DNA from 4 places in the Enterobacter sp. QK-SA4 genome. Region 4 is predicted to be linked to each of the others. Evidence: predicted binding sites of a transcription regulator. Region 4 holds the regulator's gene; each other region holds the start of a gene.
What was found. Region 4 encodes sigma-54, which starts transcription at its own class of promoters, with help from an activator protein. Its sites were predicted from a motif close to GTTGGCACANNTTTCGCTNT; they were not measured.

Region 1 (4,905 bases), 1.3 Mb from region 4:
GACCAGCAGGCCGAACGAAAAGACATCTTTATAGTCCGAGTTCACCATGCCTGAGAACTGGGCTTCCGCCACGCCCAGGATAAGGCCGCCGAGCATGGCGCCGGGGAGGGAGCCGATGCCGCCGAGTACCGCTGCAGTAAAGGCTTTAATGCCGATCACGAACCCGACGTAGAAATCAAAGGTGCCGTAATTCATGGTGATCAACACCCCCGCCAGACCGGCCATCGCCGCGCCGATCACAAAGACCAGCGAAATGATCCGGTCGGTGTTAATGCCCAGAATGGAGGCCATCTTACGATCCTGTTGTACCGCGCGGCACATCCGGCCCAGCCGGGTATGGTTGATAATCCAGGTGAGCATCAGCATGCCGGCAAACGAGGCAACCAGAATAAACACTTTGGTGTAGGTTATCTGTACGAACCCGTCGCCCAGATGCAGGCGAATCACGCCGTCCAGCATGGTCGGCACTCCTTGCTGACGCGGACCCTGGCTCAGCTGAGCGTAGTTTTGCAGGATAAGCGACATGCCGATGGAGGAGATCAGCGGCGCCAGGCGCGTGGAGTTGCGCAGCGGCTTGTAGGCGATACGCTCGATGGTCCAGCCGTACACCCCGGTTACTACAATGGTGAACACCAGCGTCCCGAGGATCAGCAGTGGGAACGACTGCAGACCGAAGAACGAGAGCAGCGCCAGGCCGATGGCGCAGAGATACGCGGAAATCATATACACTTCGCCGTGGGCGAAATTGATCATCCCGATAATGCCGTACACCATGGTGTAGCCGATGGCGATTAAACCGTAGACGGAGCCCAGCGTTAAGCCATTGATTAACTGTTGCAGGAAGAATGTACTCATCTTAGCGCGCTCGTTTTATAGGCTGCGCGATGCGCGCAGCCGGATGTTTATTACGCGCCGACGGGCAGGCCCGCCGACGTTGAGCGTGACTCCGTCCCGTTACTGCACTTCCTTATATTTTCCTTTGTCGTCCCACTGATAAACCACGTAGTCAGACACTTTCAGATCGCCTTTGCTGTCCCAGGCTTTTTTGCCCATCACCGTGTCGACGGAATTGGCCTTTAGCCACTCGCTGGCTTTGGCCGAGTCCTTGCCGCCGGTGGCCTTGAAGGCTGCGGCAATAGCCTGTACGGAGGCATAGGAGTAGAGGGTGTAACCTTCCGGCTCGAATTTACCGGCGCGGAATTTCTCGATAACCGCTTTGCCGTCCGGGATCAGGCGCGGGTCTTTACCGAAGGTCATGTAAATGCCATTGGTATACTGCGGGCCGCCCGCGGCGGTCACCATCTCTTCGTTGACAATACAGTCGCCGGAGAAGAATTTCGCCTGCACGCCCTGTTCGCGCATCTGGCGAACCAGCGGACCGGCTTCCGGGTGACAGCCACCGAAGAACACGACGTCCGGTTTTTGCGCGCCGATCTTCGTCACCAGCGCGTTAAAGTCTTTTTCACCGCGGGATAACCCCTCGTACATCACATCCTGAACCCCGCGTTTCGCCAGCGCCGCTTTGGTGGCGTCAGCCAGACCCTGACCATAGGTGTCTTTATCGTGAATAATCACCACGCGCTTGGCTTTCAGCTTGTCGATGATGAAGTCGCTGGCAACCTGACCCTGCTGATCGTCGCGGCCGCACATGCGGAACATATCGCTCATGCCGCGTTCGGTGATCAGCGGGTTAGTTGAGCCGGGGGTAATCGCAATAATGCCCGCGTCGCTATACACCTCGGAGGCGGGCATTGTGGAAGAGGAGCAGAAATGGCCGACCACGGCGTTGACTTTATCCTGGTCAACTAAACGGTTGGCGACGGCGACGGCCTGCTTGGGCTCGCAGGCATCATCCCCCTGAACCAGTTTGATCTTCTCGCCGTTAATGCCGCCTGCGGCATTAATGTCTTCAGCAGCCTGCGTTGCGCCATGCCAGTACTGATCGCCATAGGTGGCATTGGGACCCGTGAACGGCCCGGCCACGCCAATCACAATATCTGCCCGGGCGGAAAACGCCGTCACCAGGCAACCGGCCAACACAAGAGAAAGAGGAGTTCTGATAAATTTCAGCGACATTATTATGTTCCTTAGCAAAGAGGTTTTTGCACCACGGCGTAAACCCGAACGCCCGACGGCGCAGCCAATCCGAAACACGAGCAAGAACAAAATGCACTAAACGAACAAGATACAGACGGCATCCTGCATGTACGGCGAGGTATCCCTGCGCAGCGTCGCGCGAAGAACATTAAGCAAAAACGTTGCCAGAATGGTTAACCCTTTGACGGGCTTGTGACATGTCTGAGTATAGAGCGCCGCGTTATGCCGCCTTGCGGGAGGAGAAGAAATTACAGCGGAGATCACATATCGTTAACAATAAAGCCCATAAGTTGTGCAAAGGTCACGATTTGCACGTTTTTGCAGCAATAAAGACCTAAACTTCAGCCCGGAGAGGCGTGAGATATGTGTTAGGATCGTTTCCTTTTGCAGGAGTGTCAGCGATGACTGAAGGCCCATTGAATGAAAGCGAAATGGCGTGGCTTGAAGAGACGTTAATGTCTTACGGTCATGATGATGCGTCCGTGATTGACGTGTCCGAACTGGACGGCATGCTAACCGCGGTGCTTTCCGGTCCTGTTGTCGTTGAGCCAGATGCCTGGCTGGTGGCGGTGTGGGGCGGCGAGAAATATATCCCGCGCTGGAAAAACGATCGGGAAATGAACCGTTTTATCGATCTCTGCTTTAAGCATATGAACGATATTGCCGAGCGCCTGAGCGAGTACCCGGATCAGTTTGAACCTATGTTCGGCTATAACGACGTGGACGGTGAGAGCTATACCGTGGTGGAAGAGTGGTGTTATGGCTACATGCGCGGCGTGGCGCTGACGGACTGGTCAGCCTTGCCGGAAGCCCTGAAGGCCGATCTTGACGTGATTGCGCTGCACGGGACGGAAGAGAACAGCGAAAAGCTGGATGAACTGTCCGAAGAGGAGTACATCTCCAGCATCGAAAGCATCCAGCCTGCGGCGCTGCGCCTGTATAACTACTGGGTAAACAACCCGCAGCAGCCGGAAGCGAAGAAGCCGACGGTGAACGGCACGAAGGTCGGGCGTAACGATCCGTGTCCTTGCGGCAGCGGGAAGAAATTTAAGAGCTGCTGTTTGCACTGAAACATTTTTGTGGCTTTGCTTCGTTCACCTTAAGACCAGTAGAAAATAATACGTTCTTAACCTGTGAACGAGATAAGGGGCCGTCGAGGCCCCTTATCAATCCTCCCGGCTCCGCGGAAAATCGATGCTTCGCACTGCGCTTACCTCCCAACCTTCTGCCTTCAGGTAATGATAACTCTCTGAACTTTGCCGTAAACGATATATATATGGCCAGGCATATCAGACCGTGAATAAGCGCAATGTTTATTGTTGCTCATCGAATACCATTGATCTCTATACCCTGAAGGGCTTAGGGAAGGTGCGAATAAGCAGGTCATTTCTTCCCAAGCTGACTCGCTGATTAAAATTTCGCGGATCTGGGCCGATTTTTTTCCCGCAAACACATCGAATCAGCCTATTTAGGCTATTTTTTCCACCATTTCTGGCGTTATTTCCGGTTTTTACTGAGATCTCTCCCACTGACGTATCATTTGGTCCACCCGAAACAGGTTGGCCAGGGTGAATAACATCGCCAGTTGGTTATCGTTTTTCAGCAGCCCCTTGTATCTGGCTTTCACGAAGCCGAACTGCCGCTTGATGATGCGAAACGGGTGCTCCACCCTGGCACGGATGCTGGCTTTCATGTATTCGATGTTGATGGCCGTTTTGTTCTTGCGCGGATGCTGCTTCAAGGTTTTTACCCTGCCGGGACGCTCGGCGATCAGCCAGTCCACATCCACCTCGGCCAGCTCCTCGCGCTGTGGCGCTCCTTGGTAGCCGGCATCGGCTGAGACAAATTGCTCCTCTCCATGAAGCAGATTACCCAGCTGATTGAGGTCATGCTCGTTGGCCGCGGTGGTGACCAGGCTGTGGGTCAGGCCACTCTTGGCATCGACACCAATGTGGGCCTTCATGCCAAAGTGCCACTGATTGCCTTTCTTGGTCTGATGCATCTCCGGATCGCGTTGCTGCTCTTTGTTCTTGGTCGAGCTGGGTGCCTCAATGATGGTGGCATCCACCAAAGTGCCTTGGGTCATCATGACGCCTGCTTCGGCCAGCCAGCGATTGATGGTCTTGAACAATTGACGGGCCAGTTGATGCTGCTCGAGCAGGTGGCGGAAATTCATGATGGTGGTGCGATCCGGCAGGGCGCTATCCAGGGATAATCGGGCAAACAGGCGCATGGAGGCGATTTCGTACAGGGCATCTTCCATGGCACCGTCGCTCAGGTTGTACCAATGCTGCATGCAGTGAATACGCAGCATGGTCTCCAGCGGATAGGGCCGTCGGCCATTGCCCGCCTTGGGATAAAACGGCTCGATGACAGCGGTCATATTCTGCCATGGCAGAATCTGCTCCATGCGGGAGAGGAAAATCTCTTTTCGGGTCTGACGGCGCTTAGTGCTGAATTCACTATCGGCGAAGGTGAGTTGATGGCTCATGATGTCCCTCTGGGATGCGCTCCGGATGAATATGATGATCTCATATCAGGAACTTGTTCGCACCTTCCTTAGACCAAACAGGCTTAAAAGAAATGAAAAAATATCAGGGGCTGCCCGATAAGGTTCCGGAAGTAAAAGGCTATACCGGCTGGGACCACATGCGTTGCGATATGGATGCAGGAAGGAAAGGATACTAATGAACGGCGTAATTCGACTCAATGACCCGCTGGTGAGCGGCGGGAAAGTAATTAAGGCGTCAGGCGCGCAATTTATGGGCCTGCCCGTGGCTCTGAAAGGCGATGAAGTGACGTGTACGG
Region 2 (4,905 bases), 110 kb from region 4:
TCGGGGTACTTAGATGTTTCAGTTCCCCCGGTTCGCCTCGTTAACCTATGTATTCAGTTAACGATAGTGCAACGAATTGCACTGGGTTTCCCCATTCGGACATCGCCGGGTCAAAGGTTCATATCACCTCGCCGGCGCTTTTCGCAGATTAGCACGTCCTTCATCGCCTCTGACTGCCAGGGCATCCACCGTGTACGCTTAGTCGCTTAACCTCACAACCCGAAGATGTTTCTTTCGATTCATCATCGACTTGCGAAAATTTGAGAGACTCGAACACACCATTTAAGATGTGTCGTTTCAATTTTCAGCTTGATCCAGATTTTTAAAGAGCAAATATCTCAAACGTCACCCGAAGATGAGTTTTGAGATATGACGGCAGGTGACTTTCACTCACGAACCAGCAAGTGGCGTCCCCTAGGGGATTCGAACCCCTGTTACCGCCGTGAAAGGGCGGTGTCCTGGGCCTCTAGACGAAGGGGACGTGTAAGTCTCAATCGCAAGACGCCTTGCTATTTACTTTTCATCAGACAATCTGTGTGAGCACTGCAAAGGCATGTTCTTTAAGGTAAGGAGGTGATCCAACCGCAGGTTCCCCTACGGTTACCTTGTTACGACTTCACCCCAGTCATGAATCACAAAGTGGTAAGCGCCCTCCCGAAGGTTAAGCTACCTACTTCTTTTGCAACCCACTCCCATGGTGTGACGGGCGGTGTGTACAAGGCCCGGGAACGTATTCACCGTAGCATTCTGATCTACGATTACTAGCGATTCCGACTTCATGGAGTCGAGTTGCAGACTCCAATCCGGACTACGACGCACTTTATGAGGTCCGCTTGCTCTCGCGAGGTCGCTTCTCTTTGTATGCGCCATTGTAGCACGTGTGTAGCCCTACTCGTAAGGGCCATGATGACTTGACGTCATCCCCACCTTCCTCCAGTTTATCACTGGCAGTCTCCTTTGAGTTCCCGGCCGGACCGCTGGCAACAAAGGATAAGGGTTGCGCTCGTTGCGGGACTTAACCCAACATTTCACAACACGAGCTGACGACAGCCATGCAGCACCTGTCTCAGAGTTCCCGAAGGCACCAAAGCATCTCTGCTAAGTTCTCTGGATGTCAAGAGTAGGTAAGGTTCTTCGCGTTGCATCGAATTAAACCACATGCTCCACCGCTTGTGCGGGCCCCCGTCAATTCATTTGAGTTTTAACCTTGCGGCCGTACTCCCCAGGCGGTCGACTTAACGCGTTAGCTCCGGAAGCCACGCCTCAAGGGCACAACCTCCAAGTCGACATCGTTTACGGCGTGGACTACCAGGGTATCTAATCCTGTTTGCTCCCCACGCTTTCGCACCTGAGCGTCAGTCTTTGTCCAGGGGGCCGCCTTCGCCACCGGTATTCCTCCAGATCTCTACGCATTTCACCGCTACACCTGGAATTCTACCCCCCTCTACAAGACTCTAGCCTGCCAGTTTCGAATGCAGTTCCCAGGTTGAGCCCGGGGATTTCACATCCGACTTGACAGACCGCCTGCGTGCGCTTTACGCCCAGTAATTCCGATTAACGCTTGCACCCTCCGTATTACCGCGGCTGCTGGCACGGAGTTAGCCGGTGCTTCTTCTGCGGGTAACGTCAATTGCTGAGGTTATTAACCTCAGCACCTTCCTCCCCGCTGAAAGTACTTTACAACCCGAAGGCCTTCTTCATACACGCGGCATGGCTGCATCAGGCTTGCGCCCATTGTGCAATATTCCCCACTGCTGCCTCCCGTAGGAGTCTGGACCGTGTCTCAGTTCCAGTGTGGCTGGTCATCCTCTCAGACCAGCTAGGGATCGTCGCCTAGGTGAGCCGTTACCCCACCTACTAGCTAATCCCATCTGGGCACATCTGATGGCAAGAGGCCCGAAGGTCCCCCTCTTTGGTCTTGCGACGTTATGCGGTATTAGCTACCGTTTCCAGTAGTTATCCCCCTCCATCAGGCAGTTTCCCAGACATTACTCACCCGTCCGCCGCTCGCCGGCAAAGTAGCAAGCTACTTTCCGCTGCCGCTCGACTTGCATGTGTTAGGCCTGCCGCCAGCGTTCAATCTGAGCCATGATCAAACTCTTCAATTTAAGTTTGATGCTCGTGAATTAAACTTCGTAATGAATTACGTATGTTCACTCAGAGACTTGGTATTCATTTTTCGTCTTGCGACGTTAAGAATCCATGTCACTTTGAGTGCCCACACAGATTGTCTGATAAATTGTTAAAGAGCAGTGCAACGCGGCTTTCGCTCACCGTTGCGAGGTGGCGTATATTACGCTTTCCTCTTTGAGAGTCAACCCGTTATTTCAGGATTTTTTCTCTTCAACCGAACCGCTTGTTGTGTGAAGTGATTCACATCCGCCGTGTCGATGGAGGCGCATTATAGGGATCCCATTTTTTAGCACAAGTATTTTTTAGATCTTTTTTTCCGACTGCTGATTTTCCGCTCTTTTCGCTGAAATCCCGCCCGATCTGCTTAAATATTGACGTATTTTGCCTTGCCTCGATCCCAAAATATGATCAAAGTCTTCTGTATAGCGCCCATTGTTAGAGGTAGATATGCCCGCAGTATTACGTCCTTATAAAGATCTGTTCCCCCAAAAAGGCGATCGCGTGATGATCGATGCCAGCAGCGTGGTGATTGGTGATGTCCGAATAGCCGATGATGTCAGCATCTGGCCGCTCGTCGCCATCAGGGGTGATGTTAACTATGTGTCGATTGGTGCACGTACCAACATTCAGGACGGTTGCGTTCTGCATGTCACGCACAAATCCTCCTATAACCCGGAGGGCAATCCCCTCATCATTGGAGAAAAGGTTACCGTCGGTCATAAAGTGATGCTTCACGGCTGCACTATCGGAAATCGCGTGCTTGTTGGCATGGGGTCGATTTTGCTGGATGGCGTCATAGTAGAAGATGACGTAATGATTGGTGCCGGTAGCCTGGTCCCGCAGAACAAACGGCTGGAGAGCGGCTATCTCTATCTGGGAAGCCCGGTAAAACAGATCCGCCCCCTGAAGGAGGCAGAGATCGAAGGGTTAAAATACTCAGCGAACAACTACGTTACGTGGAAGAATGAGTATCTGGATCAGGACAACCAAACCCAGCCCTGATCGTCTTCCTGCTGTTCGCGGATTAAATCGCTGGCTTCCTCTTCCAGATCCCAGCGATTTTCGCAAAATACCGCTATCGGGTTTGAACCGCCAAAACGACGCAGCAGCGTTTCCCCATGAATGGCACAGGTAAGTTGCATACCCTGCACCAGCACCGGAAAACAAACCGCTTGTTTACTCTCATCCCAGCTCTCTCTGTCCGGGAAATGAATAGCCTGGTTCACGCCGAAAGCTCCTGCTTTAACTTTTCAATGACAGGTTCAACCGCAGGCAACACGCCATGCCAGAACAGCACCGCATGCGCGGCCTGACCCACCAGCATTCCCATCCCATCGGCTAACTGTTTCGCGCCGTGTTGTTCGCACCAGTTAAGGAAAGGCGTCTTCCCTTTCTGATAAAACATGTCATAGAAGTACATATGCGCGCTGACCAGAGAAGCGGGAATTGCCGGGATCTCTCCATTGATGCCGCTGGACGTGGCGTTGATGACAAGATCGAACTCACGATCGGCAAGATCGTCAAGCGCTACCGCGCTCACGCTGCCGGTATGGGCAAACAACGCCGCCAGCGCTTCTGCGCGGGAAAAGGTTCTGTTGGTAATGGTCACCGCGCAGTCCAGTGAAAGCAGAGGCAACAGCACTCCCCGCGATGCGCCACCCGCACCAATCAGCAGGACCCGAAACCCGGGCTTAATAAACGACAGTCGTTCCAGGTCGCTAAGTAAACCAATCCCGTCGGTGTTGTCACCCAAAAGGCGCCCATCCTCAAGCCGTTTTACGGTATTGACTGCACCAGCCAGTGAAGCGCGCTCGGTGAGCTCATCCGCTCGTTCGAAGGCTTCCTCTTTAAAAGGAACCGTCACATTCGCGCCTTTACCGCCCGCGGCGAAAAAAGCCTCCAGCGTTGGAATAAATGCATCCACCGGTGCCAGTACGCGACCATAGGGATGATTTATCTGCAGCTGCTTCGCAAATTGCTGATGGATCAAAGGTGACTTGCTATGTGCGATCGGATTACCAAAAACAGCATAGGTTTCCATGAGATTACCCCTGGCGAAAACGTTCGCCGGTCAAAGCATCGCGAATTTCAGACGGATTCAGGCGCCCTCCCGTTTCACCGACAGCGACTGGGAAGTCATTCCCGAACTGCGCCAGTACTTCTTCGGTTGTCCGGCAAGGTGGCAATCCGGTCAAGTTGGCGCTGGTTGAGACCAGCGGTTTACCAAATGCCAGACACAGCTCAACCACCAGCGGATGGTCAGTTACGCGAACGGCGAGGGAATCAAAACGTCCGGTTAACCAGCGAGGCGTTGTCGGCTGCGCCGGGAAAACGAAGGTCACCGGGCCAGGCCACGCGGAGAAGATAGTCTCGCGCTGCGCCGGCGTCAGCATGGAGTCATTGATATAGGGTTTAAGCTGCTCGTAATTCGCAGCGATCAAAATCAGCCCTTTCTCGACGGGTCTTTGTTTTAAGGCAAGCAGTCGGCTCACGGCCATCTCGCTGTCAGGATCGCAACCGACTCCAAAAACAGCTTCAGTTGGATAGGCGATGACTTCTTCTTTTTTCAGTACGTCCACAGCATGCGCAATGGAGCCTGATGGCAGGTTATTATTCACTATTTTGATCCGCCGTAACCGGCTTTCCACATTGTTTACTGGCGCAGAAGCGTTTCATGCCTTGCGCCGTTTTCTTCTCTATAAGTAGCGGATAATTGCAATGAGGGCAGGTTCCCGCTACCGGTTTAAAATTGATAACGAACTGGCATTCAGG
Region 3 (4,905 bases), 2.9 Mb from region 4:
TCAGCACCTGAAAGTGCCCATACCATTTAGAAACATTTTTCAGGGAAATCATTATACCGTCCTTTTCTTCAGCCAGCTGACCAACAGCGACGCGCTTAAACTAATCACAAAATAGACCGCACCCGCGAAGAGCACCATTTCGACCTGCGTACCATCACGTTCACCGATGGTTGACGCGGTACGGAAGAAGTCTGCCAGACTCAGAACGTAGACCAGCGAGGTATCCTGGAACAGGACGATACCCTGGGTCAGCAGGAGCGGAACCATGGCGCGAAACGCCTGCGGCAGAATAATGAGCTGCATGGACTGCCAGTGCGTCATCCCCAGCGCCAGCGCGGCGCTGGATTGCCCGCGGGAGATACTCTGAATGCCAGCTCGGATAATCTCCGAGTAGTAAGCGGCCTCGAACATTGAGAACGCCACCATGGCGGAGATCAGACGGATATCGGTTTTCGGCGAAAGCCCCAGCACGTTCTGCAGGAAACCGGGCACAATCAGGTAAAACCACAGCAGCACCATCACCAGCGGGATGGAACGGAACACGTTAACGTAGGCGGTCGCAAACCAGGCGAGCGGCTTAAAGCTCGACAGGCGCATGACGGCCAGCAGGGTACCCCAGACGATACCAATGATGATGGTGATAACGGTGATTTTTAAGGTAATCACCAGTCCATCAAGCAGGTAAGGCATGGATGGAACGATAGAACTCCAGTCAAATTCGTACATTATTTGCCCCCCAGATTACCCGGCAGGCGGATTTTGCGTTCAACCAGGTTCATCACCAGCATGATGAAAGCGTTAATCAGAACATACGCGAGCGTAATCGCGGTGAAGGATTCCCACGCGTGAGCGGAGTAATCCAGCAGCTTGCCCGCCTGCGCGGCCATGTCGACCAGGCCGATAGTCGAGGCGATGGCCGAGTTTTTCACCAGGTTCATCATCTCGGAGGTCATCGGCGGAACGATAACGCGGTAGGCGTTAGGCAGCAGCACGTAGCGGTAGGTTTGGGGCAGCGTCAGGCCCATTGCCAGGCCCGCGTTTTTTTGTCCACGCGGCAATGACTGAATGGCGGCACGCACCTGCTCGCAAACGCGCGCAGCGGTAAACAGCCCCAGACACATCATGGAGGAGACAAAGAACTGCACGTTCGGATCCAGCTCAGACTTGAACCACATGCCAATATTTTCCGGCAGCAGTTCCGGGATGACCAGATACCAGGTAAAGAATTGCACGATCAGCGGAACGTTACGGAACAGTTCCACATACAGGGTGCCAAGCGTTGAAAGAAAACGGTTAGGGACGGTGCGCAGAATACCGAACAAAGAACCGACAAGAAACGCGATAATCCACGCCGTTATCGATAGTGCCACGGTGACCTGAAAGCCGCTCCACAGCCAGCCAAGATAGGTGGTGTTGCCGAACGGGGCTTGTTGCAGGAATATGCCCCAGTTCCAGTCTATTGACATAATAAACTCCAGAAAAAAAAGGGTAGCAGCGCTACCCTCGAAGATTGGTGAGAAGCTCATTTTTCGCGCTGAGTGGGGAACGACCACTCAACGTATAGTCTGTCCATGCTTCCCGACAATCGAGAGGGCAGGAGATCCCGCCCCTGTAGTTCTAATTAGTTAAGAGCCTTGTCATTTGGTGATTTGAACAGCGCTTTCATGTCGTCAGACAGTTCAAAATTCATGTTCAGGTTTTTTGGTGGAATCGGGTTCTTGAACCACTTGTCGAACCATTTCTCCGCTTCGCCGGAGGTCTGCACCTGAGCGATGGTGTCATCGATCAGCTTTTTGAACTGCGGATCGTCTTTACGCAGCATACAGCCGTAGGCTTCTTTGGACTGCGCGGTACCGACGATATCCCAGTTGTCTGGTTTTTTCGCTTTCGCACGTTCGCCCGCCAGCAGAGCATCATCCATCATAAACGCGACGGCACGACCGCTTTCCAGGGTACGGAAGGAGTCGCCATGGTCTTTCGCGCTGATGATGCGCATATCCATTTTCTTCTCGTCGTTCAGCTTGTGCAGCAGCACTTCTGACGTCGTACCAGAGGTCACAACAACCGCTTTGCCTTTCAGGTCAGCGAAGTCTTTGATCTCGCCGCCTTTTTTCGTCAGCAGACGGGTGCCCACGACAAAGATAGTGTCAGAGAAGGCAGCCTGTTTCTGACGCTCGAGGTTGTTGGTGGTGGAGCCACACTCGAAGTCAAAGGTGCCGTTTTGCAGCAGTGGAATACGGTTCTGTGAAGTGATTGGGATCAGCTTCACCTGCAGGTCAGGTTTGTTCAGCTTTTTCTTCACAGCTTCAACGATGGCGTTGGAGTAATCCTGTGAATAGCCCACGACTTTTTGCGTGTTGTCGTAGTAAGAGAACGGGACTGAAGATTCACGGTGGCCGACCACGATGACGCCGTTTTTGGCAATCTTGTCGAGAGTGCTGCCTGCTGCCGGAGCATCTTCAGCGTGAACCACGCCTGCAGACATTCCCATAACCAGCATTGCTGTGGCCAGTTTACGTAATTGCATACCCAACTCCTTTTTTATCAGCGCCAGCGACGCATTGATACCCATTGTGATGTTGTTATATCTCGCGCAGTGCGAGTGCAGTGTTATGCAAGCTTGTTAACATTTAGTCTGGCTTAATGTAAAGATTTTGCTGCGTTATTGTTTATTTTTGCGAAGCGCGCCGCACCATTCAGAGGCAAATATCTCCCGTTGCACCGTTTCGGTGCTACCGATGATCTACGCTGGTGCGACAAAGTTGCACGTTAAGCCAAACTGCGTTTACCTGAATAAACAAAGCAATAGGCGTGCCAGAATGGGAGTCTGAAGAAAATTGTCGGGTGGCGGCTACGCCACCCGACAACAGAAGGAAAGGTTATTTACGACGCTGACGCAGGCTCATCAGCACCGCGCCAAAGCCGAACAGCGCGGTCAGTACCCACAGCGGCCAGTTGCCGGTGCGCGCGTATGGCGTCAGCCCCGTGGTTGGCGTGACTTTAGTGGTCAGCACCTCGCGGGTAAACTGCGGGATCATCGCCTGAATCTCGCCCTGCGGACCAATCACGGCGGTGATGCCGTTGTTGGTGCTGCGCAGCAGCGGACGCGCCAGCTCCAGAGAGCGCATACGTGCCATCTGGAAGTGCTGCCACGGCCCGATTGACTTACCAAACCAGGCATCGTTGGAGATGGTCAGCAGATAGTCGGTATCCGGGCGGAAGTTATCGCGTACCTGCTCGCCGAGAATGATTTCGTAGCAGATGGCCGCCGTCAGGGCCAGGCCGTGCGCGTGCAGCTGAGGCTGTACGTACGGGCCGCGGCTGAAAGAGGACATCGGCAGGTCAAAGAACGGGGCCAGCGGGCGCAGAATCGACTCCAGCGGGACAAATTCACCAAACGGCACCAGGTGGTTCTTGTTGTACCGGTCAGTGGAGTGGTAGCTGTACTCGCTGTCTTTCCCGAGCGTAATGATGCTGTTGTAGGTGTCGTAGCGGTTCTGCTGATTCAGACGCGCATCGACAATCCCGGTGATCAGCGTGCTGCCCCGAGCCAGCAGCAGGTCGTTCATCATGTTGAGGAACGGCTGCTGGTTGAGCTCCAGATCGGGAATGGCAGATTCCGGCCAGATAATCAGCTGGGATTTACCCATCACCTCTTCGGTGGCGTTGGCGTAGATCTTCAGCGTATTCAGCAGCTCTTTCTCATCCCACTTCATAGACTGCGGGATGTTCCCCTGCACCATGGACACCTGCAGGGTGCGCTCTGGCTCGGGCGTGAACCACTGGATATAGCGCAGCGGGAAGGGCAGGGCAAACAGCACCAGCGCCACAGCCAGCGGCTTCCAGCAGCGTGTGACCAGCGCTAATACCAGCAGGCCGCTCACCACCATCAGCAGGAAGTTAATGGCCTCAACGCCCATGACCGGCGCCAGCCCCTTCAGCGGGCCGTCAATCTGGCTGTAGCCGAACTGTAGCCACGGGAAGCCCGTCAGCACCCAGCCGCGCAGGAACTCGGTTATCTGCCAGACTACCGGCGCGGCAATGGCGACACGTAACCAGGTGGTTTTTGGCCACAGGCGAGAAAGGATGCCGGCGAACAGACCGGTATAGAGCGAGAGATACGCGGCGAGCAATACCACCAGGAAGACGTTTACCGGGCCAGGCATACCGCCAAACTGGGCGATGCTGACATAGACCCAGTTGATACCTGAGCCAAACAGCCCCAGCCCCCAGAAGTAACCGATGGCAGCAGCCTGTACCGGACGACGATTCAGGGTCAGGCCCTGAAGCCCCATCAGGGAGAGAATGGCGGCGGGCCAGATATCGTAAGGAGAAAAAGCCAGCGTACCGCTGGCTCCGAGTAACAGCGCCAGCAGCAAACGGACGCGCTGGCGTTCAAGCAGTGGGGCAAATGCCATTTACATTAATCTTCCAGTTTTGGCACCGGTGAGTCGTCCGGCGTTCTGACGTGAACCTGTATAATACGTCGGCTGTCGGCCATTGCCACTTTGAACTGGTAACCGTCGATGTCAACGGTCTCACCGCGCGCCGGGAGGTGGCCAAAGGCCTGCATCACCAGCCCGCCAATGGTATCGACCTCTTCATCGCTGAAGTGGGTACCGAAGGCGTCGTTGAAGTCCTCGATGGAGGCCAGCGCGCGCACGGTCCAGGTGTGGCGGCTAAGCTGACGGAAGTCGATATCTTCTTCTTCGTCGTACTCGTCTTCGATTTCGCCCACGATCAGCTCAAGAATATCTTCGATCGTGACCAGACCGGAAACGCCACCAAACTCATCAATAACAATCGCCATGTGGTAACGCTGAGAGCGAAATTCTTTCAGCATCCGATCCACACGTTTACTTTCCGGCACAACCACGGCCTGGCGTAACACTTTTTCCATGCTGA
Region 4 (4,905 bases):
TTGAATATTTTTCAGATGACGGTATTTCGTGGTTTACCCAGCCTGTCATGACCACATTTGATAAGGACAAAGTGCCGACGTGGTCAATTAAGTCAGATCGGGCAAAACTGACAAATGACCGTATGCTTTATCTGTATGGTCACGTTGAAGTCAACGCCCTGACCGCTGACTCGCAACTGAGAAAAATTACGACGGATAATGCCCAGATTAACCTGGTAACCCAGGACGTGACCTCGCAGGATCTGGTCACACTGTATGGCACAACATTTAATTCCAGCGGTTTGAGAATGCGCGGGAACTTACGCAGCAAGAACGCCGAGCTGATTGAAAAGGTTAGAACCTCCTATGAAATTCAAAACAAACAAACTCAGCCTTAAAGTAATTATCGCCAGCGCGATGCTGGCGACCAGTCTCCCCGCGCTTGCTGTAACGGGCGATACCGACCAACCGATCCATATCGAGTCTGATACCCAGTCTCTCGATATGCAGGGCAACGTCGTCACCTTCACGGGTAACGTCGTCATGACTCAGGGCACCATCAAAATTAACGCCGACAAAGTGGTCGTGACCCGTCCGGGTGGCGAGCAGGGCAAAGAGATCATTGATGGTTACGGCAACCCGGCAACCTTCTACCAGATGCAGGACAACGGCAAGCCGGTGAAAGGTCACGCCTCGCATATGCACTATGAGCTGGCGAAGGACCTGGTCATCCTGACCGGAAACGCGTATCTGGAACAGCTGGACAGCAACATTACCGGCGACCAGATCACCTATCTGGTGAAAGAGCAAAAAATGCAGGCTTCCAGCGAGAAAGGCAAACGCGTCACGACCGTACTGGTTCCGTCGCAGCTGCAGGACAAAGGCAAAGGCCAGGCCCCGGCACAGAAGAAGAGTAACTAATTCGTTATGGCAACATTAACTGCAAAAAATCTCGCGAAGGCCTACAAGGGCCGCCGTGTCGTAGAAGATGTCAGTCTGACCGTCAACTCCGGCGAAATTGTAGGGCTGCTCGGCCCTAACGGTGCGGGTAAAACCACCACCTTCTACATGGTCGTTGGCATTGTGCCGCGCGATGCCGGCAACATTATCATTGACGATGAAGACATCAGCCTTCTGCCGCTGCACGCGCGCGCGCGTCGCGGGATCGGCTACCTGCCGCAGGAAGCCTCCATTTTCCGTCGTCTTAGCGTTTACGATAACCTGATGGCGGTCCTGCAAATTCGTAACGATCTGACCAGCGAGCAGCGTCAGGATCGTGCCAACGAGCTGATGGAAGAGTTCCACATTGAGCATCTGCGCGACAGCCTCGGTCAGGCACTCTCCGGGGGTGAACGCCGTCGCGTTGAGATTGCGCGTGCGCTGGCCGCAAACCCGAAATTTATCCTTCTGGATGAACCGTTTGCTGGCGTTGACCCGATCTCGGTTATCGACATTAAACGCATCATTGAACACCTGCGTGACAGCGGGCTTGGCGTACTGATCACCGACCACAACGTCCGTGAAACGCTGGCCGTGTGTGAACGCGCGTATATTGTGAGCCAGGGCAATCTGATCGCCCACGGTACGCCGCAGCAGATCCTCGAAGACGATCATGTTAAGCGCGTCTATCTTGGGGAAGACTTCAGACTCTGATAGGGTAGAGGTAACGTAACGCCGAACCGGAGAAAAATGCTCTGAACATGAAGCAAGGTTTGCAATTAAGGCTCAGCCAACAACTGGCGATGACGCCGCAGCTACAGCAGGCAATTCGCCTGTTGCAGCTGTCCACGTTAGAACTTCAGCAGGAGCTCCAGCAGGCGCTGGACAGCAACCCCCTGCTGGAACAAACCGATCTTCATGACGAGGTAGATACTCAGCAGTCACAGGATACAGAAGCGCTCGACACCGCGGATGCACTCGAACAAAAAGAGATGCCCGACGAGCTTCCGCTGGATGCCAGCTGGGATGAAATCTACACCGCCGGAACCCCTTCCGGTACGCGTGCAGACTACCAGGATGATGAGCTACCGGTCTATCAGGGAGAGACCACCCAGTCGCTGCAGGATTACCTGATGTGGCAGGTGGAACTCACCCCCTTCTCCGATACCGACCGTGCGATTGCCACGTCCATTGTTGATGCCGTTGACGACACCGGCTATTTGACCGTCACGCTGGACGATATTCTGGAAAGCATGGGCGACGACGAGATTGAGCTTGAGGAAGTCGAAGCCGTTCTGAAGCGCATCCAGCGTTTCGATCCGGTAGGCGTGGCCGCAAAAGATCTGCGTGACTGTCTGCTGATCCAGCTTTCTCAGTTCAGCAAAGAGACGCCATGGATCGACGAGGCGCGCTTAATCATCAGCGATCATCTGGATCTGTTGGCCAACCACGATTTCCGCAGCCTGATGCGCGTCACGCGGCTGAAGGAAGAGGTGCTGAAAGAAGCGGTGAATCTGATCCAGTCGCTCGATCCGCGCCCGGGACAGTCGATCCAGACCAGCGAGCCCGAGTACGTCATCCCGGACGTGCTGGTCAGAAAACACAATGACCGCTGGGTCGTTGAACTGAACTCAGACAGCATCCCTCGCCTGCAAATCAACCAGCAGTATGCCTCCATGTGCACCAGCGCGCGTAACGACTCCGACAATCAATATATTCGCAGCAATCTTCAGGAAGCGCGATGGCTGATCAAAAGTCTGGAGAGCCGAAATGATACGCTGCTACGCGTCAGCCGCTGTATTGTCGAACAGCAGCAGGCGTTCTTTGAGCAGGGCGAAGAGTATATGAAACCGATGGTACTGGCGGATATCGCCCAGGCCGTCGAGATGCATGAATCAACCATTTCCCGTGTCACCACGCAGAAGTATCTGCACAGTCCACGCGGTATTTTTGAGCTTAAGTATTTCTTCTCCAGCCATGTGAATACCGAGGGCGGCGGCGAAGCGTCGTCAACGGCCATTCGTGCCCTGGTGAAGAAGTTAATCGCCGCGGAGAACCCCGCGAAGCCACTAAGCGACAGTAAGTTAACCACCATGCTGTCCGATCAGGGTATTATGGTGGCACGTCGTACTGTTGCGAAGTATCGAGAGTCTTTATCCATTCCGCCGTCCAACCAGCGTAAACAGCTGGTCTGACACAACCGATAAGGAAGACACTATGCAGCTCAACATCACTGGACAAAACGTCGAAATTACTGAGGCTTTACGTGACTTCGTGAACGCGAAGTTTGCAAAACTCGAGCAGTATTTCGAAAGGATCAATCAGGTCTATATTGTGTTGAAAGTGGAGAAAGTGACTCATATCTCGGATGCCACCCTGCATGTTAACGGGGGTGAACTGCATGCCAGTGCGGAAGGGCAAGACATGTACGCTGCTATCGACGGCTTGATTGATAAGCTTGCACGACAGCTCAATAAACATAAAGATAAACTGAAACAACACTAATTGTCCGGGCAGTTAACGGGTGCAGGACGGCCTGTTGTGAAACACAACAGGCCATTTGTACAGTTAGCGCTTAGGTGAAATTATGATGAACAACGATTCCGCTCTTCAACTGAGCAATGTCCTTAACCAGGAATGTACCCGCAGTGCGGTTCACTGCCAGAGCAAAAAACGTGCGCTGGAGATCATCAGTGAACTGGCTGCCAAACAGCTGGGCCTGCCGCCGCAGGTGGTGTTCGAAGCGATTCTGACCCGTGAAAAAATGGGCAGTACCGGTATCGGCAACGGCATCGCGATCCCGCACGGCAAACTGGAAGAGGATACCCTGCGTGCCGTTGGTGTGTTTGTGCAGCTTGAAACACCCATCGCTTTCGATGCCATTGATAACCAGCCCGTCGATCTCCTCTTCGCGCTGCTGGTGCCCGCTGACCAGACAAAAACCCATCTGCATACGCTGTCGCTGGTCGCAAAACGTCTGGCCGATAAAACCATTTGCCGTCGACTGCGCTCGGCCCAAAGTGATGAAGAGCTCTATCAAATTATCACTGAAGCAGAAGGCAATCAGGATGATGCATAACCAGGAGATGGCCTTCACATCTGTTGTCCTGAGGAGAAACGGAACATGGTGCTGATGATTGTCAGTGGTCGTTCAGGGTCGGGGAAATCCGTTGCTCTGCGCGCCCTGGAAGACATGGGTTTTTACTGCGTCGATAACCTGCCGGTCGTGTTGTTACCCGACCTGGCCCGCACGCTGGCGGAGAGACAAACCTCTGCCGCCGTCAGTATCGACGTTCGCAACATGCCTGAATCGCCAGAGATCTTCGAACAGGCCATGAGCAACCTGCCTGACGCGTTCTCGCCTCAGCTGCTGTTCCTTGATGCAGACCGCAATACGCTGATCCGCCGCTACAGCGATACCCGTCGCTTGCACCCGCTATCCAGCAAGAACCTCTCTCTGGAGAGCGCTATCGATGAAGAGAGCGACCTGCTGGAACCGCTGCGTTCCCGTGCCGACCTGATTGTCGACACCTCTGAGATGTCCGTTCACGAGCTGGCGGAAATGCTGCGTACCCGGCTGTTGGGTAAACGCGAGCGCGAATTGACGATGGTGTTCGAATCCTTCGGCTTTAAGCACGGTATTCCAATCGATGCGGATTACGTTTTCGACGTGCGCTTCCTGCCGAACCCGCACTGGGATCCGAAGCTGCGTCCAATGACCGGTCTGGATAAGCCGGTGGCGGCGTTCCTCGACCGGCACACAGAAGTACACAATTTTATCTACCAGACGCGAAGCTACCTTGAGCTATGGTTACCTATGCTGGAGACAAACAATCGTAGCTACCTGACGGTGGCGATTGGCTGTACCGGCGGTAAACATCGTTCGGTTTATATCGCCGAACAGCTGGCCGACTATTTCCGCTCGCGCGGGAAGAACGTTCAGTCCCGTCATCGCACGCTGGAAAAACGTAAAACATGACCGTAAAA

Region 1: the regulator sigma-54 is predicted to act here: its motif matches at 2,247-2,266, upstream of AC1VYI_RS10140 (branched-chain amino acid ABC transporter substrate-binding protein).
Region 2: the regulator sigma-54 is predicted to act here: its motif matches at 2,283-2,302, upstream of AC1VYI_RS03625 (gamma carbonic anhydrase family protein).
Region 3: the regulator sigma-54 is predicted to act here: its motif matches at 2,800-2,819, upstream of AC1VYI_RS18410 (amino acid ABC transporter substrate-binding protein).

Annotation. Positions count from the first base shown of each region.
Region 1 is NZ_JBXFXH010000007.1:1,800,010-1,804,914, forward strand. Features, by position in the region: gene AC1VYI_RS10135 (ABC transporter permease subunit) at 1-855, opposite strand, end outside; gene AC1VYI_RS10140 (branched-chain amino acid ABC transporter substrate-binding protein) at 955-2,076, opposite strand; gene AC1VYI_RS10145 (YecA/YgfB family protein) at 2,499-3,167, shown strand; gene AC1VYI_RS10150 (hypothetical protein) at 3,441-3,626, opposite strand; gene AC1VYI_RS10155 (IS5-like element ISKpn26 family transposase) at 3,608-4,588, opposite strand; partial or broken gene AC1VYI_RS10160 (T6SS immunity protein Tli3 family protein) at 4,690-4,785, shown strand; gene AC1VYI_RS10165 (PAAR domain-containing protein) at 4,785-4,905, shown strand, end outside.
Region 2 is NZ_JBXFXH010000007.1:432,752-437,656, reverse strand. Features, by position in the region: rRNA gene AC1VYI_RS03640 (23S ribosomal RNA) at 1-212, opposite strand, end outside; tRNA gene AC1VYI_RS03635 (tRNA-Glu) at 406-481, opposite strand; rRNA gene AC1VYI_RS03630 (16S ribosomal RNA) at 567-2,108, opposite strand; gene AC1VYI_RS03625 (gamma carbonic anhydrase family protein) at 2,581-3,135, shown strand; gene AC1VYI_RS03620 (DUF1488 family protein) at 3,111-3,359, opposite strand; gene aroE (shikimate dehydrogenase) at 3,356-4,174, opposite strand; gene tsaC (L-threonylcarbamoyladenylate synthase type 1 TsaC) at 4,179-4,751, opposite strand; gene AC1VYI_RS03605 (DNA topoisomerase family protein) at 4,744-4,905, opposite strand, start outside.
Region 3 is NZ_JBXFXH010000007.1:3,472,057-3,476,961, reverse strand. Features, by position in the region: gene AC1VYI_RS18425 (amino acid ABC transporter ATP-binding protein) at 1-52, opposite strand, end outside; gene gltK (glutamate/aspartate ABC transporter permease GltK) at 52-726, opposite strand; gene AC1VYI_RS18415 (amino acid ABC transporter permease) at 726-1,466, opposite strand; gene AC1VYI_RS18410 (amino acid ABC transporter substrate-binding protein) at 1,622-2,527, opposite strand; gene lnt (apolipoprotein N-acyltransferase) at 2,880-4,418, opposite strand; gene corC (CNNM family magnesium/cobalt transport protein CorC) at 4,424-4,905, opposite strand, start outside.
Region 4 is NZ_JBXFXH010000007.1:541,714-546,618, reverse strand. Features, by position in the region: gene lptC (LPS export ABC transporter periplasmic protein LptC) at 1-377, shown strand, start outside; gene lptA (lipopolysaccharide ABC transporter substrate-binding protein LptA) at 346-900, shown strand; gene lptB (LPS export ABC transporter ATP-binding protein) at 907-1,632, shown strand; gene rpoN (RNA polymerase factor sigma-54) at 1,680-3,113, shown strand; gene hpf (ribosome hibernation promoting factor) at 3,136-3,423, shown strand; gene ptsN (PTS IIA-like nitrogen regulatory protein PtsN) at 3,506-3,997, shown strand; gene rapZ (RNase adapter RapZ) at 4,043-4,897, shown strand; gene npr (PTS phosphocarrier protein NPr) at 4,894-4,905, shown strand, end outside.